2 regions of the Paenibacillus algicola genome follow, and region 1 is predicted to be linked to the other one. Evidence: a T-box and tRNA genes for the amino acid it is inferred to sense, from the RefSeq annotation. Region 1 holds a T-box; the other holds one or more tRNA genes.
What was found. A T-box is a leader RNA that pairs with one kind of tRNA and senses whether it is charged. The one in region 1 lies ahead of trpS (tryptophan--tRNA ligase), so its partner is inferred to be a tRNA-Trp.
Positions count from the first base shown of each region.

Region 2: it encodes a tRNA-Trp, which carries the amino acid that the T-box ahead of trpS (tryptophan--tRNA ligase) is inferred to sense. The anticodon was not compared.

Region 1 is NZ_CP040396.1:4,264,674-4,272,498, reverse strand. It holds gene E6C60_RS19905 (ABC transporter substrate-binding protein) at 2-1,051, opposite strand; gene E6C60_RS19900 (TrmB family transcriptional regulator) at 1,396-2,160, shown strand; gene E6C60_RS19895 (MFS transporter) at 2,267-3,451, opposite strand; gene trpS (tryptophan--tRNA ligase) at 3,662-4,651, opposite strand; T-box leader at 4,700-4,990, opposite strand; gene E6C60_RS19880 (SDR family oxidoreductase) at 5,131-6,003, opposite strand; gene uxuA (mannonate dehydratase) at 6,000-7,082, opposite strand; gene E6C60_RS19870 (GntR family transcriptional regulator) at 7,149-7,825, opposite strand, start outside.
Region 2 is NZ_CP040396.1:3,661,851-3,669,675, reverse strand. It holds rRNA gene E6C60_RS17295 (23S ribosomal RNA) at 1-1,277, shown strand, start outside; tRNA gene E6C60_RS17290 (tRNA-Asn) at 1,392-1,467, shown strand; tRNA gene E6C60_RS17285 (tRNA-Ser) at 1,471-1,562, shown strand; tRNA gene E6C60_RS17280 (tRNA-Glu) at 1,572-1,646, shown strand; tRNA gene E6C60_RS17275 (tRNA-Val) at 1,743-1,818, shown strand; tRNA gene E6C60_RS17270 (tRNA-Met) at 1,832-1,908, shown strand; tRNA gene E6C60_RS17265 (tRNA-Asp) at 1,937-2,013, shown strand; tRNA gene E6C60_RS17260 (tRNA-Phe) at 2,042-2,114, shown strand; tRNA gene E6C60_RS17255 (tRNA-Thr) at 2,144-2,219, shown strand; tRNA gene E6C60_RS17250 (tRNA-Tyr) at 2,224-2,309, shown strand; tRNA gene E6C60_RS17245 (tRNA-Trp) at 2,316-2,389, shown strand; tRNA gene E6C60_RS17240 (tRNA-His) at 2,409-2,484, shown strand; tRNA gene E6C60_RS17235 (tRNA-Gln) at 2,512-2,586, shown strand; tRNA gene E6C60_RS17230 (tRNA-Gly) at 2,590-2,664, shown strand; tRNA gene E6C60_RS17225 (tRNA-Cys) at 2,674-2,747, shown strand; tRNA gene E6C60_RS17220 (tRNA-Arg) at 2,760-2,836, shown strand; tRNA gene E6C60_RS17215 (tRNA-Leu) at 2,840-2,919, shown strand; gene E6C60_RS17210 (LiaF transmembrane domain-containing protein) at 3,225-3,527, shown strand; gene E6C60_RS17205 (PspA/IM30 family protein) at 3,593-4,261, shown strand; gene E6C60_RS17200 (PspC domain-containing protein) at 4,264-4,743, shown strand; gene E6C60_RS17195 (PspA/IM30 family protein) at 4,745-5,434, shown strand; gene liaF (cell wall-active antibiotics response protein LiaF) at 5,604-6,248, shown strand; gene E6C60_RS17185 (sensor histidine kinase) at 6,282-7,370, shown strand; gene E6C60_RS17180 (response regulator) at 7,372-7,825, shown strand, end outside.

The sequences.
Region 1 (7,825 bases):
GTCACGACGCAGGTACCTCGAGATTCAAGTCGGAATGGATGCCATTTGCGATCTCAGTAAGCCCTCTCATCACTGAGATGGATGCGTCAGTGTCAGCGACGTGAATCTCCACAAGTTTGCCATTCTTCACAGCAGGCAGGTCGGGAAAATGAGTTATGAGGTAATTGCTGAGGGTCGCGAAATCCTGACCCTCAAAGGTGCCGACAAGAATTACGTCAGCATTGGACGCTGCAAATTCCTCTTTACTGACATAGACGGAGTCCGCTGGGAACACGTTCTCTCCGCCAGCTGTTGCGATTGCGTCGTCGTATATCCCGCCAGCGAGCACGATCAGCGGTCCATCGCCCCCGTTATAAAACGCTACTCGCTGTGTGGGCAAGCCCTTCACAGCGCTGATGACCTTCTGCTTCTTTTCTTCCATTTGGGTGATGAAGTCTTCCGCCCGGTCCGAAACCCCGAATACGATTCCGAAATCCCGCAGGGTGCGGTACGGTGTCTCAAGCGTCATATTGAGAGCATCTGATGAGCTACATAAGTTGGACCCGTAGACCTGGGAGCCGCCCTCTTCAATCTGTTCCACCGAAGCATAGCCCTGCGAGGTATCAAAGGCGAAGCCCTCCAGAGACTGGCCGACTACGAGATCGGGGGCTTGACTGAGTAGAACCTCTTTTGAGGGCCAGCTCATGGAATTGCCGATCAAGGGGAGTGCCGCGGCGGTTTTGGCGATGCTGTCGGGGTAGGCGGCATAGTTGCCGGCTACAGCAGTGATGCGGTCTTCCAGACCAAGGGCGAGCATCATCTCGGTGGGCGCCTGCCACAGGCTTACTACCCGCTCTGGAGCCGCATCGAACGTCAGTGTACGTCCACAGTTCTCAATGGATACAGGGTACGCCGAAGAAGGTAATGCAGTACTGGAGGTTCCTGCGGGATTTGAAGTACTGCTTGCAGGAGCGCTTGTCTTTGGCACGGGGTCCCCCGTGGAGGCGCATCCGGATAAAACGACGACAGCAATGAATGCAATAATAGGCAAATTGAACTTGGATTTGATCATTAGAATAATCCTCCCAATACGCTGTTATCCTCTACACAGAAAATTTTAGACAACGGACTAAACCCTATTTTCATTAGCATCACACTCTCCTTCTGTGATTTCATAATATAGATAATATCGAATGGAAGAAATGACTAATAAGAGCTACCTTCTTTAACTTAGTGAATGATGTGTGACTAAGGCCAGCGACCACGCGGAATCAGAATGCTGCAGTGTTTCATAAATTTCTGTTTCATGTTCAACCGTCTGCACCGGTAGATCACCTTTTCTTCTGTACAAAAGCTGGTCAAGTGTCGACGGCTTCGGTAACATAGGTAGCAACAAGGAACAGTCAAGGAGGGGCCATGCTATTACAATTTGGATACTCGCAGTATGAGAGCAAGGTATATGAAACGCTGGTGACGCAAGGGGAGGCCATGGATGCCTCCGGCATTGTTAAGCTGTCGGGAGTGCCCAAGGCCAAGGTGTACGAGGTGCTGGACCGGCTGGTGGATAAAGGCGTCGTGATGGATACCATATCAGGCAAAAAAAGAACGTATGCCTCGCTTCCTCTGGAAGCGGTTATCGACAAGCTTACGCGGGAGTTTGAGGAGGATATCCGGCAGCTGCGGGAGGCCAGCGTGTCCAAGAGCGCTGCCAACGGCCAGGTATGGAGCTTGAAGTCGTACAGCTCGATCCAGGCGTTTTGCCGGCAAATGATCCAGGAAGCCCGGGAATCGGTGCTGGTGTCCATGTGGAGTGAGGAGTTCGCTGCATTCACGGAGCTGCTGAACCGCAAGGAGCAGGAGGGCGTTCGGGTGGAGGCTCTCGTCACGGGCGATGACCCGCCCGGCGCTGCGCTGTCCAAGCTGTATGTGCTGAAGCCGTCAGCGGGACATGACAAGCTGGAGCGCTTTATGCTGCTCGTCACGGATACCCGGCAGCTGCTGTTTGCCGGTGTGGAGAACGGAAGCTGGCAGGCGATTGAGACGCAGGGGCAGCCGTTCGTCAAGGTATTTGCGGAGTTCTTCTATCATGATATGGCCTTGACGGCCTTCAGCCGCAAGTACCCGGAGGAAATGCTGCAGGATGAGGAGCTTCAATCCCTGCTGCTGCGGCTGCGATATTAAGCTAAAGGGCGGCTTCCGGCACAAAGGGGCGGTTCCCAGGATCTTGAACAAGATCTTGAGGAACCGCCCCTTTGTGAGTTATTGGACAACCATCAGCAGCTGATCCTTACTTGGCAGCCGCAGCCGCCATCTCCCGCTCTGCGGCAGGCTTGGTGCGGCGGCTGAACGAGAACAGCGCCATGCCGAAGGCTAGCGACGCAATCAGGCCGCCAACCCACGGATTATCGGAGACGGAGCCGTGGTCCATGACTGCACCGCCGATGATGGAGCCGGCGGCAATGCCAAGATGAGTCATTGACGAGTTCAAGCTGAACTGGGTCTCGGCATGATCCGGAGCCAGCTGGAGCAGGTAGGTCTGCATCGCCGGGGCGATGGACCAGCTGAGCCCGCTCCACAGCATCATGAACGGCAGGAACAGCCAGAAGGCGGTCTGGGACGTTACAAGCACCAGAAACATGGAAACCGAGAAGCTGGCTGTAATGCCCAGAATGGCCCGCTTGGTGCCAAGCCGGTCGGATATCCATCCGCCCGCGCCGCCGCCGAGCACGGCGGCGATGCCGAACAGGAAGTACACGGCGCTCATCATCTGAGGGCTGATCTGAAAGGTGGCGTCGACGAACGGCTGCAAATAGCCGTATAGCGTCAGATGCCCTGTCAGCAGCAGCAGCCCGATCAGCTGCGCGCTAATGATCTTGCTGTCCTTCAGCGAGGCGAGCTGCCGCCTTAGCGGAACCACGGGACTCGGCGCGGTACGCTTAGTAAACAGCGCTACGCCCCCCATCGAGAGCAGGGTCAGCACCGCAATGACGATGAACGGCGCGCGCCAGCCGAAGGCATTGCCGATCATCATCCCTACGGGCACGCCGAGCACCAGCGAGCCGCTGATCCCCATGTAGATGATTCCGATCGCGCGCCCTTTATGCGATTCCGGCACCATGGCAGCGGCCATAGATACCGAGAGCACGACGATGACCGAGCCGCTCATGGCGGCCAGAGCCCGGGCGGCTACGATGGCGGCGTAGCTTGAGGTCAGGGCGACCATGACGTTGCTGATGAGAAAGACGGCCAGCATGTACAAATACAGCTTCTTCCGCTCCAGCTTCGCCGTCAGGTTGACGAGAATGGGACCGCTGATGGCAAAGGTGACCGAGAAGATGGTAATGAACTGGCCTGCCGAGCTGACCGAAATGTTCAGATCCTCTGCGATCAGATTCAGGATGCCGCCGACGATCAGCTCCACCATCCCTACCACAAAGGCCGCAATAGCAAGCATATATACACGAAAATTCAATGAAACACGTCCTTCTAATGTTCAAAATTTAAGTTACCACTATTATAGTAACCTGTTTGAGAGAGCGCAACCTGCATTTTTTGGTGCTCTTCATTATACACGTTATCCTCTCCATTCCAAAAAGCCCCCCTCACCACGTCTGCCAGCCCCTCTTGTAAAGAGGGTGGCAGATTCATAATGAGGGGGGCTGTGAAAGCGCCGCTATAGGCTTTAGAACGTTACGAAGCCCATGGCGCGCTTCGCGGCGAGCAGGGTCTGCTCCGCTTTTTCGGCGGCGCGCTCGGCACCATTTTTCAAGATGCGGTCGAGCTCTTCGGAATGGACGATCTCATGATACGTCTTCTGGATCGGCTCCAGCTTGCTGACGACGGCCTCGGCCAGCTCCTTCTTAAAGGTACCGTAGCCCTGACCTTCATAGCGCTTCTCGATGGCGTCGATGGAGTCGCCGGAGAAGACGGAGTAGATCTCGATCAGGTTGCTGACCGCCGGCTTCGCCTCCCAGTCATAGCGCACGCTCATATCGGAATCGGTAACCGCACGGGAGAATTTCTTCCGGATGACGGACGGCTCGTCAAGCAGGGATACGTAGCTGCCCTGGTTCGGATTGCTCTTGCTCATCTTGTTGGAAGGGTCGTCGAGGCCCATAATACGCGCTCCGCTCTCCTGAATGACCGGCTCCGGCAGTGTGAACGTCGGCGCATACTTATGATTGAAGCGCGCAGCCAGATCCCGCGTCAGCTCCAGATGCTGCTTCTGATCATCCCCGACCGGCACATGTGTCGCCTGATAGAGCAAAATATCTGCTGCCATCAGCACCGGGTAGGTGAACAGGCCGGAGCTGACCGTGTCCTTGCCGCCGGATTTGTCCTTGAACTGGGTCATCCGGCTCAGCTCCCCGAAGTGGGCCTGCGTTTCCAGCAGCCAGCTCAGCTCGGCATGCTGCCGAACCTGGGATTGAAGGAAAATAACCGCTTTGTTCGGGTCTACGCCAGCCGCGACATACAGGGCTGCAACGTCCCGGGAGCGCTGATGCAGCTCTTTGGGGTCCTGGTACACCGTAATGGCATGCAGATCAGGAATGAAAAAATAACAATCATAGTCGTGCTGCAGCGCTACAAACTGGCTCAATGCCCCGCTGTAGCCGCCAATGTTCAGATCACCGCTGGGCTTGATGCCGGACAGCATAATTTTGCTCATCATAAAGACCTCCTCTAAATTAGAACAACAAAAAAGCACTCCGCCCCGAGTCTCAGGGACGAAGTGCATGACTCCGCGGTACCACCACCGTTCGGCTGCGAGCAGCCGCGCTTCACGTGGACAGCTGCCTCGCAGTCTGTAAAGGCTGCGGCTTGCTTCCACCACTCCCGGGATAACGGGGGAGAGCCGTCAAAGCCTACTGGCACGCATGAAATCATGCAGGCGTTCGGTTTGAAGCGAAGGGACCCATTCATCTGCCGCATTGTGCCGGACCTTGCACCAGCCGCCGGCTCGCTTGGACAATGACGTCTGCAGAATACTCTTTCCCTTCATCGCTGTGTGATATGGGACACTCAAGTTCTTCAAAGCTGATTCTAAGATGCCATAACCGCGGCCTTAAAGTCAAGGTGCGACATTCACCCGGTCCGTGCCTCCTCAAGGATCCGTGGATTCTGGGGGACCCGCCCTGCCTGGGGGATCGGCTAGACCCCGGAGTAGGCCATAAACCCGCCGTCTACCGGAATGACCGTGCCCGTGACGAACCCGGAGGTCTGCGCATCCAGCAGCCACAGCACCGTGCCCAGCAGATCCTGGGGTACTCCGAAGCGGCGCATCGGAGTGTGATCGAGGATCTTGCGGGAGCGATCGGTCAGCGAGCCGTCTTCATTGGTCAGCAGCCGGCGATTCTGCTCGGTCAGGAAGAAGCCGGGGGCTATCGCATTGACCCGAATGCCGGATTCCGCCAGATGCACAGCAAGCCACTGTGTAAAATTGTTGATGGCCGCCTTCGCCGCGCTGTAGGCCGGCACCTTGGTCAAGGGAGAGGGCGCACTCATGGAGGAGACGTTCAGGATGACCGCATCGGAACGTCCCAGCATGTGCCTTGCAAAGATTTGCGTCGGAATGAGCGTCCCCTGCATGTTCAGATCGAACACGTCCCGGAAGCCGGACACGGAAAGATCAAAGAAGGTCGCTACGCCCTCCTGATCCAGATCCTCCATCCGGAACCGCTCATTCGTCGTATTGGCATCCTTATGATTGCCGCCCGCGCCGTTAATCAGAATATCGCAGGCTCCAAGGCGGCTGCGGACCTCCTGCTCGGCCTGGATTACGCTGCCCGGGTCGGTGACATCGCAGGCGGCGGCGATGGCGATGCCGCCTGCGGCCACAATCTCGTCCGCGACGGCCTGGCCCTTGCTCAAGGTGCGGTTGAGCACGGCGACCTTGACGCCTTGACGGCCCAGCTCCAGCGCCATAGCGCGGCAGAGCACCCCGGAGCCGCCCGTGATCGCCGCGACCTTGCCCTTTAGAGCGTCATGCTTCGGCAGCGGTGTGTATACTTCAGGCTCCATCATGAGGAGACCTCCTTTCCGGCACGGGCCTGCTCCAGTGCATCCCAGACGCCCCATAAATACATAATGCCAAGGGCCCGGTCATACAGGCCGTAGCCTGGCCTGCACTGCTCGCCCCAGATATGCCGTCCGTGATCGGGGCGGCAGTAGCCGGTAAAGCCGTGCTCGTGGTAAGCCTTCACGACGCCGGCGATGTCTACCGTGCCGTCCTGCGTGCGGTGAGACGTCTCGATGAAATCGCCGTTGTCAAACACCTTCACATTTCGGATGTGCGCAAACGGAATCTGCTCATGAAACTCTCCGATCATGCTCACGATATCATTAGCCGGGTTCGCCCCGAAGGAGCCGCTGCACATCGTGACACTGTTGGAAGGGCTGTCCACCAGACTCAGCAGCCGGCGGACGCTGTCTGCTCCTGTCATAATGCGTGGCAGGCCGAAGATGGACCAGGGCGGATCATCGGGATGTATGGCCATCCGGATGCCGTGCTCCTCAGCGACCGGAATCACCGCCTCCAGGAAGTACGCCAGGTGATCCCACAGATCCTCTGCGGTAACCTCGCGGTACGCCTGAAACAGCTGAGTCAGCTGCGAGAGCCGCTCCGGCTCCCAGCCCGGCATCGTCAGGGCACTATTGCGGGTAATGCTGCTCACAAGCTCCAGCGGATCGATGCCGTGAATCTTGTCTTTTTCGAAAAAGAGAGCGTTCGAGCCGTCCTCCGTTTCCTTATGCAGATCGGTCCGTGCCCAGTCGAATATCGGCATAAAGTTGTAGCAGATGACCTTTACGCCAACGGTCGCCAGCTTCTTGATATTGTCTATGTAGTTCTGGATGTAGAGGTCACGGGATGGAAGGCCCAGCTTAATGTCCTCATGCACGTTGACGCTCTCCACCACCTCCACATGCAGCCCATAGCGGAGCGCCTGATCCCGAACCTCGATGATCCGCTCCATCGGCCATGCTTCACCGGCCGGAATATCGTGCAGCGCCCAGACGATTCCTTCCACGCCCGGAATTTGCCGGATCTGCTCCAGCGTAACCGTGTCATTTCCTTCGCCAAACCAGCGAAATACCATACGCATCTTGCATACCGCCTTTCTAGTCAATGAATGTAGGGCCTAACGAATTGAGCTTGCAGCCGCTCTCGTTCAGATCCCGGGGGGCTTGAAATAATCCGGATGCCTTTGCTGCAGCACGGACAGGTTGGAGATGATCAGGCTCAAGTGCTGCTTCATCAGCGCATCGGCCCTCTTGACGTCCTGCTGCCGGATGGCTTGTACCATCTCCCGGTGCTGTTCATACAAGGAAGCCCAGTCCGGATCCTCGGACAGCCACAGCATGCGGCTCCGGTTGAGATGGACATTCATCTGCTGAATGACGTTCCACGTGCCGAGCTTCCTGCAGCCGGCAAACAGGATGCGGTGAAATTCCTCATCGAGCTGGAACATCATTGTGCCGTCCTGCTGGAAGACGCTGTGCTTCTGCTGCGCCAGATTAAACTCCAGCTCGGCCAGCAGCTCCTCCGGGAAGCTCTCGCAGGCAAGGGCGATCACAGCGCGCTCCAGCTGCTCGCGCATGAAACGGGCTTCTTCCACCAGCTCCGGATCGATCAGGGAGACGCGGGTACCGCGCTGGGGCAGGACGACCAGCAGTCCTTCCTGAGCCAGACGGACAAAGCTTTCCCGCACCGGGGTGCGGCTGACCTGATATGCCGTAGACATCTCCTTCTCGGACAGCAGGGTGCCTGGCGGCAGCTCCAGGCTCAGAATCTGCCCCTTCAGCGAGGTGTAGACCACACTGCCGGCTGAGGAATTCTCGGCCGATA
Region 2 (7,825 bases), 600 kb from region 1:
TACCGCAAACCGACACAGGTAGGCGAGAAGAGAATTCTAAGGCGCGCGGAAGAACTCTCGTTAAGGAACTCGGCAAAATGACCCCGTAACTTCGGGAGAAGGGGTGCCCCGGTAGTGTGAATAGCACGAGGGGGCCGCAGTGAAAAGGCCCAAGCGACTGTTTAGCAAAAACACAGGTCTGTGCGAAGCCGTAAGGCGAAGTATACGGGCTGACGCCTGCCCGGTGCTGGAAGGTTAAGGGGAGCGGTTAGGAGCAATCCGAAGCTGTGAACCGAAGCCCCAGTAAACGGCGGCCGTAACTATAACGGTCCTAAGGTAGCGAAATTCCTTGTCAGGTAAATTCTGACCCGCACGAATGGCGTAACGACTTGGGCGCTGTCTCAACGAGAGATCCGGTGAAATTTTAATACCTGTGAAGATGCAGGTTACCCGCGACAAGACGGAAAGACCCCATGGAGCTTTACTGCAGCTTGATATTGGATTTGGGTACGATCTGTACAGGATAGGTGGGAGCCGTTGAAGCAGGAGCGCCAGCTTCTGTGGAGGCGCCGTTGGGATACCACCCTGATCGTATCTAGGTTCTAACTTGGTACCGTGATCCGGTGCGAGGACAGTGTCAGGCGGGCAGTTTGACTGGGGCGGTCGCCTCCTAAAGAGTAACGGAGGCGCCCCAAGGTTCCCTCAGAATGGTTGGAAATCATTCGAAGAGTGCAAAGGCATAAGGGAGCTTGACTGCGAGACCTACAAGTCGAGCAGGGACGAAAGTCGGGCTTAGTGATCCGGTGGTACCGCATGGAAGGGCCATCGCTCAACGGATAAAAGCTACCCTGGGGATAACAGGCTTATCTCCCCCAAGAGTCCACATCGACGGGGAGGTTTGGCACCTCGATGTCGGCTCATCGCATCCTGGGGCTGAAGTAGGTCCCAAGGGTTGGGCTGTTCGCCCATTAAAGCGGTACGCGAGCTGGGTTCAGAACGTCGTGAGACAGTTCGGTCCCTATCTGTCGTGGGCGTAGGAAATTTGAGAGGAGCTGTCCTTAGTACGAGAGGACCGGGATGGACGTACCGCTGGTGCACCAGTTGTTCCGCCAGGAGCATGGCTGGGTAGCTACGTACGGAAGGGATAAGCGCTGAAAGCATCTAAGCGTGAAGCCCCCCTCAAGATGAGATTTCCCAATACGTAAGACCCCTTGAAGACCACGAGGTAGATAGGTTGGAGGTGGAAGTGCAGCAATGCATGGAGCTGACCAATACTAATCGGTCGAGGGCTTATCCTACAAGCTTTACGAAGTAAAGCTAGCTTCGGAAGCATTACGCTAATGATCATTCTCTAACAACGCACATTCGTTTCGTATCTAGTTTTCAGGTGATCAAACATCTGAATTCTTTATTCCCTGATAGCTCAGTTGGTAGAGCACTCGACTGTTAATCGAGTTGTCACAGGTTCGAGTCCTGTTCGGGGAGCCATTTGGAGAGGTGTCCGAGTTGGTCGAAGGAGCACGATTGGAAATCGTGTAGGCGCCAAAAGCGTCTCGAGGGTTCGAATCCCTCTCTCTCCGCCATTTAAATATGGCCCGTTGGTCAAGGGGTTAAGACACCTCCCTTTCACGGAGGTAACAGGGGTTCGAATCCCCTACGGGTCACCACTTTCTTTACTAGTTTAGGGAATGAGGATACCAAAGGTTCATCGGTAGCTTGCAATTTGCTTGATGATTTGGTAATATAGAGGTCGGTTTGTTTATGGAGGCTTAGCTCAGCTGGGAGAGCATCTGCCTTACAAGCAGAGGGTCGGGGGTTCGATCCCCTCAGCCTCCACCATATAATTTAATGACGCGGGGTGGAGCAGCTCGGTAGCTCGTCGGGCTCATAACCCGAAGGCCGCAGGTTCAAATCCTGCCCCCGCAACCAATTATATCGCATAGCGATCATGCCTCATGGAACTGTGGTGTAGAGGCCTAACATGCCTGCCTGTCACGCAGGAGATCGCGGGTTCGAATCCCGTCAGTTCCGCCATTCTTTTTTTAAACCGAAAGAGCTTTAAGGCTCGGTAGCTCAGTCGGTAGAGCAGAGGACTGAAAATCCTCGTGTCGGCGGTTCGATTCCGTCCCGAGCCACCTTAATGTAATACTGTAGTACTTTTCTTGCCGGTGTAGCTCAATTGGTAGAGCAACTGACTTGTAATCAGTAGGTTGGGGGTTCAAGTCCTCTCGCCGGCACCACCTTGGAGGATTAGCGAAGTGGCCAAACGCAGCAGACTGTAAATCTGTTCTCGTACGAGTTCGGTGGTTCGAATCCATCATCCTCCACCAGTTTTTAGGGGCATAGTTTAAAGGTAGAACAGCGGTCTCCAAAACCGTTAGTGTGGGTTCAATTCCTGCTGCCCCTGCCAGTTAAACTTAAAATATATGGCGGTCGTGGCGAAGGGGTTAACGCACCGGATTGTGGCTCCGGCATTCGTGGGTTCAAGTCCCATCGATCGCCCCATTATTTTAAAATTATGAATATGATTGTTGGGGATTAGCCAAGCGGTAAGGCAACGGACTTTGACTCCGTCATGCATAGGTTCGAATCCTATATCCCCAGCCATTTGCGGACGTGGCTCAGCGGTAGAGCATCGCCTTGCCAAGGCGAGGGTCGCGGGTTCGATTCCCGTCGTCCGCTCCATTTTTGTTTGGCGCCATAGCCAAGTGGTAAGGCACAGCTCTGCAAAAGCTTTATCCCCAGTTCGAATCTGGGTGGCGCCTCCATTATTATATCTTGTGCCCTTAGCTCAGCTGGATAGAGCGTTTGACTACGAATCAAAAGGTCAGGAGTTCGAATCTCTTAGGGCACGCCATTAGCCGGTGTGGCGGAATTGGCAGACGCGCGCGACTCAAAATCGTGAGGGAAACCGTGGGGGTTCGAGTCCCTTCACCGGCATCACAGAGGAACATGGGAAACCATGTTCCTTTTTTATATTTGCGGATGAGTGATATCTCATCCGCTTTTTTTGTATGCCCATTCTCTTCTCTGATAAATCATTAACAATCCAGAGGCAGCAGCAGGCTTCGACAAAGGTCGTAAGGCATCCCCGACTTTAGTCGAGGATGAAATACCGTCCTCAGTCTGTTTTAGGATTCCTGCTTTTTCTCTACAATAAGGACATAAGGTTGAAATTCAAAAACAACATCAACATCAACAGCAGCAACAAAGTACGACATGAAAATAAGAAGGGCGGTGAAACCTTGAGAAGCTCAAGAAATAAAGGATTGGCTGTACTACTGATCGGGCTAGGCGCATTAATTCTTCTGGGGGTATTCGGACCTCTGCTGGGCTGGCTGTTCAGTCTCTTGATTCCATTAGTCATGATTGGATTAGGCTACTATGGAATTAAGCGGGGCAACACACTTATTGGCTGGATCGTGATGGCGATTGGTATTATCTCACTGCTAGGCAAGCTGTCCTGGCTGTTCGGACCATTGCTGGGTATTGCATTGATCGTCTGGGGCGTGTCCCGATTGAAGCGAAGCCGGCGGCGTTATTATTAAGATAGAAGCAAGCAACAAGCAAAGACATCATGTTGAATATGAAGGAAGAGGAGGATTAAACGACTATGAGTGTGTTACGCCGTATTCGTGATATTACGATGGCTACTCTGAATGAAAAGCTGGAACAGAGTCAGGACCCTGTCAAGCTCATTGACCAGTTCTTACACTCTACCAGGCAGGACATTCTGGAAGCCGAAAAGCTTCAGCAGCAGTGTGAATCCCACACTCGTCATCTCAAGCAGCAGGTGGTTCAAGCCGATTCCATGCGAAGTAAGCGGGAAGAGCAGGCATTGCTAGCTCTAAAAGCTGGGGAGGATCATTTAGCGAAGCTGGCTCTGCAAGAGAAGCTGATATATGAAGAGAAAATCGAGCAGTATCAGGAGCTGTTAACAACAAGCCAAGAGGCTTTACGTGAGGTGGAGGTACAGCTGGGGGAGCTGCGTATGGAGTATCAGAGCGCATACAGCAAGCGCCAATACTACGCGGCCAGAATGGAAACCTTGCGCTTACAGCAGCGTATGAACGGCCGCAGCGGCGGATATCCCGGACAGGACGTTCCGCGAATGTTCAACAGGCTGGAGGATCGTATTACAGACTGGGAGCTTGAAGCCAAAAGTCTTCGGGATATCCGCCGAACGGATCAAGGCACCTCCCAGAGTGAAGGCATCTCCAGTATGCTAGAGCGAGAGCTTGCCCGGCTGAAACAGAAGCTGAGTGACAGCGGAAAGGAGTAATCATGACGAAATTATACCGCTCCTCCCGAGACAAGGTATTTACCGGATTGATCGGCGGGCTCTCAGACAAGCTTGGCTTTGACTCCACTGTGCTGCGCATCATTTTTGTAGTCAGTATCTTTATAACCTGCGGGACCACGCTTTGGATCTATCTGATTGCAGCTTTGGTCGTGCCCAAGGAGCTTAATCCTCGCGATCCATACCGGCGCGGAGGCCGGCGATCGGAGTACCAGGATGATTATGATGAAAGAGGTCGGCGCTATGGCCGTGGAAGGGACCGTAGATATGATCAGGATGACTATGATCGGTACGATCCGCCATTTCAAGATCCGGGCTTTACTACGACGAAGCAATCACCCGGCACACCGCCACCGGATGCGGAGCTGGATGCCATGTTGAAGGATATCGAGAAAAAAGCGTTAAAGAAAGAGATTGAAGAGCTAAAACAAAAATTATCCAAGTACGAGAAGGGAGATTTATAATATGGGAGTATTCAAAAGAATTAAGGACATGACAAAAGCGTCGGTGAACGAGCTGCTCGATAAGGTTGAGGATCCGATTGTAATGCTGAACCAGTATCTGCGTGACATGGAGGCTGAGATTCACGAAGCCGAGGTTACGGTTGCCAAGCAAATGGCGAATGAACGCCGGATGAAGCAGCGCGTTGAGGAAGCGGTGAAAATGGCAGGCCAGCGGGAAGCTCAGGCCGAGCTTGCCTTGAAAAATGGTCAAGAAGAGGTCGCACGGAAGCTGCTGGAGGAGAAGCTGTATTTTGACCAAAAGCAGGAGGAATACCAAGGGCTTCATGAGCAGTCTGATGCACAGGCGAAAGAGCTGGTTGCACAGCTGCACCAAATGAAGGATGAGTTCTATAAAATGCGCAACAAGCGCAACGAGCTGGTAGCCCGTGCCCAAATGGCCAAAGCGAAAAAGCAGATGTCTCAGGTCAGCAGCCTGCATAGCATTGAAAGCGGCAGCGCGTCTATGGGCTTCCACCGCATGGAAGAAAAGATTATGCAGCTTGAAGCGGAGGCAGATGTGATGAGAGCGCCTTATCCTTCACAGCATGCCGGCTACACCAATCCAGCGGATGCTGAGAAGCAGCTGAAGATTGAAGAGCAGCTGAATGCCATGAAGAACAAGATGAACGGCGGCTCCAAGTCCGAGCAGTAAAAGCGTGTTCGAAAAGAACGGAATATGATATGCTACTGGAGTGGCAAGGAGTCATCCAGGATCAGCGTGACTTATAGCTTACTGACCATACGGTGCGGATGATCCGCATCGTTTTGGTTTGTATAGCAAAATAATCAGTAGAGCAGCAGCCATCTGAAGGAGGTGCGACATGGAGAAAAATAGCGGAATTGCTTTTGTGCTCATCGGTCTGGGAATCTTTTTGCTGTTCGGCAAATGGATCGGATTTTTCACCGTGGTCGCTCTTCTGCTGGTGGCAGCAGGCATTCAGCAAATACGTGTGGGCTGGCCTAAACGGGGATATGTATTGCTGGGCGTAGGCTCAGTGATGCTCCTGCTGGATCATTTGATGCTGGTCATTGGAATCGGCTTAATCTCGCTCGGTTTCTTCTACGGAAAGGTGAAGAAGGCTCACCGAAATGACCGTTTCCACCAGCAGCAGACGTTTATGTCTAACTTTGATTGGGATCGGGCGCCTTGGGTCATGAAGAGCCTCAGTGTGTGGCATGTGCTGGGAGAAGCGGATGTGGATCTTTCACTTGCTTTACCGGAAGAGAAGGAAACGGTGCTTATGTTTCATGGTCTGCTTGGTGATATCGACATCGTCATTCCGGAATATTACGGAGTGGAGATTGAGGCATTTATTTTGTTTGGCTCGATCGACACCAGCTTAAAGCGGGAAACCGGCATTATGAATCGCCTGAATTGGAAATCTCCTAATTTTGAGGCGAGTGAGTATAAAGTGAAATTTATTGTTTTTTATCTTGGCGGAGATTTGAGTATCCGGATGGTGTAATGTACAAATATAGAGCTGCAGGAGGGCTGTCACTTGGAATCTGATAAGAAATCAAATATGATTACGCGGAGCATGCGTGAGGGCGCCCTTCTAGGCTTTGCCATATTGCTAATCGTCTTATATGTGCTATATACATACGGGTATCTTCGGCCCATGAACGATTGGGGAGACACGATCCAAGCCGGAATTACCATGGTATTAATGCCGATCGGACTCGGGGTAGGATACGGGTTCTTCCAGGGATACCGGGTGAGGCGGAAGCTGGACCGGGTAAGAGAAACACTATCTGACTGGGAAAAAAGCGGCGTTACCGCAGGCTCTATGCCGGATGTTGGAGATGATGAGGTGGGACGGCTGGGCGAGCAGCTGGATCGGATCAGCAAGCGCTGGGAAGAGCAGGTGACGTCGCTGCAGAGGCTGTCCACGAACAATGCCCAGCTGGCGGAGCAGGCCCGGATTACAGCCATCGTAGAGGAGAGACAGCGGCTGGCTCGGGAGCTCCACGATGCGGTCTCGCAGCAGCTGTTCGCGATATCCATGACTGCTACTGCGGTGGGACGAACGCTGGAGAAGGATTTTAACAAAGCGCAGCGTCAGGTGGCCTTGATCGAGGAAATGGCCTCTGTAGCGCAATCGGAGATGCGCGCGCTTCTGCTGCATTTGCGGCCCGTGTATCTGGAAGGAAAGGCGCTGGAGCAAGGGTTGAGAGAGCTGATCCGGGAGCTGGAGATCAAGGTTCCGATGGAAATTCAGCTGGAGATGGATGAAGGCTTGATGCTCGTGAAGGGCATAGAGAATCATCTTTTCCGCATTGTACAGGAGGCCATGTCGAACACGCTCCGGCATGCCAAAGCCGATAAAATGGACATCCGCATCCACCGTAAGCTCAATACCGTAAGGGTTATGCTTCGAGATAACGGTGTCGGATTTGAACTGGACGAGAAGAAACAGGCTTCCTATGGCCTTTCTACGATGGAGGAGCGGGTCATTGAGCTGGGGGGAGCCATTCAGATCATTACGGCGCCAGGGAAGGGCACGCGAATTGAGATTACGGTACCGCTGCTGGACGAAGAGCGCAATAAGACAGAGGAGGATGGAAATGCCGCAGGAAACGGAGTCTGACATGGAGACACCGATCAAGGTGCTGCTTGTTGATGATCATGAGATGGTTCGGATCGGCCTCGCTGCTGTGCTGGGCACGGAGGACGGGATTGAGGTTGTCGGGGAAGCGGGCAGCGGTGAGGAAGGCATTCGGCTTGCAAAGGAGTATGTGCCAGATGTGGTCCTGATGGATCTGGTCATGGAAGGAATGGACGGTATCGAGACCACGCGGGAGATCATCAAGCTGTTCCCTGACTGCAAGGTCATTGTGCTCACCAGTTATCTGGACGATGAGAAAATGTATCCGGTCATCGAGGCCGGTGCATTCAGCTACTTGCTGAAGACCTCGCGTGCATCCGAAGTCGCTGACGCGATCCGGGCGGCGGTGCGGGGACAATCTGTACTAGAATCACAGGTAGCCTCCAAAATGATGAACCGGTTTCGCCGCCCTCAGGCTGAAGCGCCTGCGCACAGTG